Regions from separate parts of the Arthrobacter sp. 05T410 genome, predicted to be linked through region 2. Evidence: riboswitches for the same ligand, from Rfam matches in the RefSeq annotation. Region 2 holds a riboswitch; the other holds the start of a gene.
The links. Region 2 has a riboswitch for glycine ahead of gcvP (aminomethyl-transferring glycine dehydrogenase). Riboswitches for the same ligand answer to the same signal wherever they lie in the genome.
Positions count from the first base shown of each region.

Region 1 (3,399 bases), on a different contig from region 2:
TGGTCGATCGTGCCGTCCGAGGCTGTGGCCACGACGACCACCTTCATGCCGGCCAGCACGGCGGAGGCGGCGTTGGTGCCGTGCGCGGAGGCCGGGATCAGGCAGACGTTGCGCTGGGCCTCCCCGCGGGAGTGGTGGTAGCCGCGGATGGCCAGCAGGCCGGCGAGCTCGCCCTGGGAGCCGGCGTTCGGCTGGATGGAGACCTGGTCATAGCCCGTGATTTCGGCGAGGTCAGCTTCGAGGCCGCTGACGAGTTCCCGCCAGCCCTCGGTCTGGGAGTCCGGCGCGAAAGGGTGGATGGAGGCGAACTCTGGCCAGGAGATCGCTTCCATCTCGGCCGTGGCGTTCAGCTTCATGGTGCAGGAGCCCAGCGGGATCATGGTGCGGTCCAGGGCGAGGTCGCGGTCCGAGAGCTTGCGGATGTAGCGCAGCAGCTGGGTTTCGGAGCGGTGCGTGTTGAAGACCGGATGCTGCAGGAAGTCGGAGGTGCGCAGCACCCTCCCGGGCAGCTCGAAGCCCTTGGCCTCCACCACCGGACCGGCGCCAAAGGCGACGACGACCGCGGAGAGGACCTCCGGCGTCGTGGTTTCATCGACGGACACGCTAACTGTGTCCGCGTCGATGAGCCGCAGGTTGATGCCCCGGGCCTCGGCGGCGGCGATGACCTTGGCGGCCTTGCCGGGGACGCGGACCGTGAGGGTGTCGAAGAAGGACTCGCTCGCCAGTTCCCGGCCGGCGATCTTCAGCGTGGCGGCGAGGGCGCGGGTGTTGTTGTGGACGGTCTCGGCGATCGCCTTCAGTCCGTCCGGGCCGTGGTAGACGGCGTAGAACGAGGACACGATGGCCAGCAGTGCCTGCGCGGTGCAGATGTTGGACGTGGCCTTCTCGCGGCGGATGTGCTGCTCGCGGGTCTGCAGGGCCAGGCGGTACGCCGGGACGCCGGCGTTGTCTTTGGAGACGCCGACGATGCGGCCGGGGAGCGTGCGTTCCATGCCCTCGCGCACCGCCATGTACGCGGCGTGCGGGCCGCCGAAGAACAGCGGCACGCCCAGGCGCTGGGTGGAGCCGACGGCGATGTCCGCCCCCTGCTCGCCCGGAGGGGTGATCAGGGTCAGGGCAAGCAGATCCGCCGCCACGGTGACCAGTGCGCCGCGTTCTTTGGCCTCCGCGATCACGCCGGACTGGTCCCACACCCGGCCGGAGACGCCCGGCTGCTGGAGGACGAGACCGTTGATGTCGCCGTCGGGCAGACCGGCGGAGAGGTCAGCGACCTGCACCTCGAAGCCCAGCGCCTCCGCTCGGCCCCTGACGATGGCAATGGTCTGCGGGAGGCAGTCGGCGTCGAGGACGGTCTTGGCCCCGGCAGCGGACTTGTTTTTGTTGGCGCGGCGCATGAGAAGCACGGCCTCGGCAACCGCGGTGGCCTCGTCCAGGAGGGACGCATTGGCGACCGGGAGTGCGGTGAGGTCCTGGACCATGGTCTGGAAGTTCAGCAGCGCCTCGAGGCGTCCCTGGGAGATTTCCGGCTGGTACGGGGTGTAGGCGGTGTACCAGGCGGGGGCTTCGAGGATGTTGCGGCGGATCACCGGCGGGGTGACGGTGTCGTAGTAGCCCTGGCCGATCATCTGCACGGCCGTCTTGTTCTTGGAGGCGAGCTTGCGCAGTTCGGCCAGCACCTGGACTTCGCTGAGGGCGCTGTCCAGGGTGAGGGGCTTTTCCTGGCGGATGGAATCGGGGACCGCGTTGTCAACGAGGCCATCAACGCTGTCGTAGCCGACGGCCTTGAGCATGGTGTCGATGTCGGCCTGGCGGCGGGCGCCGATGTGGCGGTCTGCGAAGGTGGACGGGGACGATTGAACCGTCATGAGAGGAACTCCATAATTCAGGTGGCATCAAGACGCCACGATGATTCGGGTTCCTCCCCGCTCTGTATTGGACCTGAGAGTTTCCGTTTTGCCCTGCTGATAGCAGCGCGCCACTTGCACCGTCGGTGAGCCCGATTGCCCGGACTGCTTTCCAGAGTTGCCTTGCCGCGGCGGTACGTGGGCCTGAGAGATTCCTGGGGAGGATTTGCTCCTACGGCGCCTGCTGAACGTACCGGCAGGACTCTCCCGCCGCAGATCATAAGCTGTGCCACTGGTCGGTGACACAGCTCACAATTTATCCGGTTCCCGGGCAGGATGCAAAATTTATTTCAATTGAGTCGCTGTTCCCTCGGACGACGGCGGGAGCTCTTCGCCGTCGTCCGCTTGCGTGGGTGAGGCGCATGAGGGCCGTGACGTTGATCCGGAACACGCGGTCCCAGAGGTCGTCGTCCACCTCGTGGATCGGACCCAGGAGGTTAATCCATTCGGTGCATTATTCTGGACGGGATACCTTACTTTCTCGTGCGCGCCCCTCCCAGAGCGCCCATATGCAAGGAGCCTCCGTGAGCCTTCCGGATCAAGCGACGGAACAGGCAGCTCCCAGCCGACCACCAAGCCGGACTCCCGCCGGGGATGCCGCTTGGGGGTGGCTGATCGGGATCCTGGCAGGATTGCTCGGCTTGGGCCCTTGGCTGGTATCCGGCGCACAGCTCCCGTTGCAGAACTTGTGGGGCGCAGAGGTCATTCCAGACCAGATGCCTGTGTCGTTACTGCCGCTAAGCCAGTACGAACTCACCACGATCGTGGCCCTCCTCACCGTAGGAGGTGCAGCGGCCGGACTCGCGGTGCGCATCTGGTCTCCTGCCCGACGGCGGCTGGTGGCGTGGTGCGCGGCAGCCGGCGTTCTTGTGGTTCAGTTCACGGCGGCCGCCCAGTCCTTTACAGTGCTCGACGGCGGCTTGACGGGCGGAACAACGGCGAGCCTCTACTTCGCCGGGTTACTCGCGGGCGTGACCGCCTCGCTCGCTGCGGCCCTCGTGGCGCACCTGATGCTCTGCTCAAGGTCACGGAGCCTGACGGCATTGGGCGCCGGACTCATGGCGGTGCCGTTCGCGTCGTGGACGGTGGAGTGGGTTGTCGGCTTTGTTGGGCACATCAACGTCCCCGTCGCAGTGCCGTCAATCGCTCACTGGATTCCCGCCATCCTCGTTGGATGCGCCCTGGCATGGTGCGGCCTTCGTCCTGCGCGGCGGACCGCGGTGTGGGTCGTGAATCTTGCCCTGTTGTGGGTGGTTCCCGCCCTGTTCATCTCCGTCGACTACGTCCTGGGAACCCGTGTACTGGCTGGCGATCTGCAGGAGATGCTGTTGATGAGTCGGCAAATCTTGGCGGCAACACTTGGACCCGAGGGCGGAGCAGCTCCCAAAATCTTGCTGGCCCTGGTCATCGCATCGGCGGGGCTGGGTGCCAAATCCATTGCCGCTCGCCGGCGACCGGACGCGCCCACCTTCCCGTCCACGTAAAATCGGGGCGC
Region 1 is NZ_JBFTLP010000030.1:33,763-37,161, reverse strand. It holds gene gcvP (aminomethyl-transferring glycine dehydrogenase) at 1-1,865, opposite strand, end outside; glycine riboswitch at 1,918-2,025, opposite strand; glycine riboswitch at 2,027-2,124, opposite strand; gene AC1DFR_RS21010 (hypothetical protein) at 2,429-3,388, shown strand; partial or broken gene AC1DFR_RS21005 (protein kinase family protein) at 3,399-3,399, shown strand, end outside.
Region 1: another riboswitch for glycine. It lies ahead of gcvP (aminomethyl-transferring glycine dehydrogenase); the one in region 2 lies ahead of gcvP (aminomethyl-transferring glycine dehydrogenase).

Region 2 (3,399 bases):
ATCGGCACCGCGACCAGCAGGACGGCGCCCCACCAGAAGTGTTCCACCAGCCAGCCGCCGACAATCGGGCCGAGGGCGGCGCCGCCGGAGAAGCCGGCGGCCCAGACCGCCACCGCCAGCCTGCGCCGGTTGGGCTGCGGAAAGATGTTCCGGATCAGCGACAGCGTGGACGGCATCAGCATGGCGCCGAAAAGGCCAAGCCCGGCGCGGCCGGCGATCAGCCATTCCGCACTCGGCGCGAACGCCGTCACGGCCGACACCGCGGCAAAGCCCGCGCTGCCCACGAACAGCAGCCGGCGCCGGCCGATCCTGTCGCCCAGGGAACCCATCGCGACCAGGAGTCCGGCCAGGACCAGGGGATAGGCATCGACGATCCAGAGCAGTTCGACGCCGGAGGCGGTCAGGCTGCTGGCGATGGCCGGCAGGGCGAACGTGAGCGCGGTGTTGTCCACGGCCACGAGCAGGACGGGGAACATCAGCAGGGCCAGCGCCACCCAGTCACGCCACGGTGCCCGGGGCCCGGTGGCCGCAGGAGTGCTGGTGGCTACGGTGATCGATGGAATGCTCATAAGGATAACTGTACCGTCTGGACGGTACAGTTAAGAAATGCGCGCGCGGACAGGCATGATGGGAGGCATGCCCAGGAAACCCGTCGCCCGCGAGGCCGTCCTCGATGCCTTCGAATCCCTGCTCATCGAAGTCGGTGAACGCGCCGCGACGCTGGACGCCGTCGCGCGCCGGGCCGGCGTCTCCAAGGGCGGCCTGCTCTACCATTTTCCGACCAAAGAGGCCATGATCGCGGTCCTGCTGGAACGGCTGGACCGGCTCCTGGCTGCCGATGTTGCGGCCATGGCGGCAGCCCCGGAAGGGGCGGCGGCGTACTTCATCAAGTCCTCGGTGTGGGCGGACACGCCCATGGACCGGGTCTTCGTGGCGGCCACGCGGCTCGCCGAGGTGGCGCACGGGGAAACGCTCCGCCGCTTCGCCGCCGGCCAGGCGAGCTGGCTGGAACTGCTGGCGGCCGACGTCGGGCCCGCCATGGCGAAGGCCGTCCTGTGCATGGGGGACGGGCTGTACTTCAACGCCATGCTGGCGCGGGGTCCCGGCGGGCCGCCGCCGGAAGTCGAGGCGGACGTCCAGAGCCTCCTGGCCGCCGTCGAGCGCCTGCGCGGCTGAAGCCCACACCCACCCCCTCCGACCCCCTACTCCCCGCCGACCCCCTACTCCCCGCCGAATTCGCCGGAAGCGTTCGAGTACGCCGGAAAGTTGCGGCGACTCCGGGCGTTTCCGGCGAATTCGCGCCGCCGGATTCGCCACCGGGTGGCTCGTGGCCCGTAACCTGGGTCCGCCGCCGGGAGGGAGTTTGCGGACGCGCGCCCGGCATAGGACAATGAGAGCTGTGACTGTAGTCACCCCCGATTGAACGCCTAATTAAATACGCCTTTGATCTGCGGCGGGAGAGTCCTGCAAGTAGGTACAAGCAGGCGCCGTAGGAGCAAACCCTCCCCAGGAATCTCTCAGGCCCATGTACCGCCGCGGCAAGGCATCTCTGGAAAGTAGCAGGCGTGTCCCGGACATGCTGTGCTCACCGACGGTGCAAGCGGAGCCCTGAAACGCGGGCTGCGCGGAAACTCTCAGGTCCAATACAGAGCGGGGAGGAACCCGAATCAATGTGGCGTACCCTGCGCCGCCTGAGTTATGGAGTTCCTTGTGACTGTTACCCCAGCCTCCACGTCCTTCGTTGACCGGCATATCGGCGCGCGCCGCCAGGCCGACGTCGACGCCATGCTGAAGGCTGTCGGCTACGACACCGTCGACGCCCTGGTGGACACCGCCGTTCCGAAGGACATCCGCCAGGACGCCGACCTCGCGCTCGCCGCGGCCCTGAGCGAGGTCGAAGTCCTCGCCGAGCTGCGCAAGCTGGCGTCGAAGAACAAGACCGCCGTGCAGATGATCGGGCAGGGCTACTACGACACGCTCACCCCGCCGGTGATCCGCCGCAACATCCTCGAAGCCCCGGCCTGGTACACCGCGTACACGCCCTACCAGCCGGAGATCTCGCAGGGCCGGCTTGAGGCGCTGCTGAACTTCCAGACCATGGTCCAGGACCTCGTCGGCCTGCCGATCGCCAACGCCTCCCTGCTGGATGAAGCCACCGCCGTGGCCGAGGCCGTGCTGATGATGCGCCGCGCGAATAAGAACAAGACGGCGCACGACGGCAAGACCGTCCTCGACGCCGACTGCCTTCCCCAGACCATCGCGATCGTCAAGGGCCGTGCCGAGGCCCTCGGCTTCGAGGTCGAGGTCGCCGACCTCTCCAAGGGCCTGCCCGACGGGGTCATCAACGGCGTCGTCCTGCAGCAGCCGGGCGTCTCCGGCCGCGTGTTCGACCACACCGCCGTGATCGCCGACGCCAAGGAACGCGGCGCCCTCGTCACCGTCGCGGCAGATCTCCTCTCCCTGACCCTGATCACGTCCCCGGGCGAGCAGGGCGCTGACATCGCCGTCGGATCCGCCCAGCGCTTCGGCGTGCCGCTGTTCTTCGGCGGACCGCACGCCGCCTACATGGCCGTCCAGAAGGGGCTCGAGCGCTCCATGCCCGGCCGCCTCGTGGGTGTCTCCAAGGACAACGCCGGCGTTCCCGCCTACCGCCTGGCCCTGCAGACCCGCGAGCAGCATATCCGCCGCGAGAAGGCCACCTCCAACATCTGCACCGCCCAGGCCCTGCTGGCCATCGTGGCTTCCTTCTACGCCGTCTACCACGGCCCGGACGGGCTGAAGGCAATCGCCCAGGCGGTACACGTCCACGCGAAGACCATCGCCGCCTCCCTGAAGGCCGCCGGTCTGGACGTGCTGCACACCTCTTTCTTCGACACCATCACCGTCTCCGTGCCGGGCCGGGCAGCTGAGATCATCGCGGCAGCCGACGCCAAGGGCGTCAACCTGCGCGCCATCGACGCCGACACCGTCGGCATCTCCGCCGACGAGGCCACGACGGTGGCCGTCGTCGCCGACGTCATTGCCGCATTCGGCGCGTCCGTGACTGCCGCGGCTGCAGGCACGGACACTGCGTTCGGCCTGGACCCCGCCGTCGAGCGCACCTCCGACTACCTGCAGCACCCGGTGTTCAACACGCACCGTTCCGAGACCCAGCTGCTGCGCTACATCCGCCGCCTCTCGGACCGCGACCTTGCCCTGGACCGGACCATGATCCCGCTGGGCTCCTGCACCATGAAGCTGAACGCCACCGCCGAGATGGAGGCCATCTCGTGGCCCGAGTTCGCCTCCATCCACCCGTTCGCCCCGGAATCCCAGACCGCCGGCTGGCGTGAACTGATCGAGGACCTCGAAGGCCAGTTGACCGAGATCACCGGCTACGACCAGGTCTCGATCCAGCCC
Region 2 is NZ_JBFTLP010000016.1:4,137-7,535, reverse strand. It holds gene AC1DFR_RS16735 (MFS transporter) at 1-569, opposite strand, end outside; gene AC1DFR_RS16730 (TetR/AcrR family transcriptional regulator) at 637-1,176, shown strand; glycine riboswitch at 1,445-1,543, shown strand; glycine riboswitch at 1,545-1,659, shown strand; gene gcvP (aminomethyl-transferring glycine dehydrogenase) at 1,699-3,399, shown strand, end outside.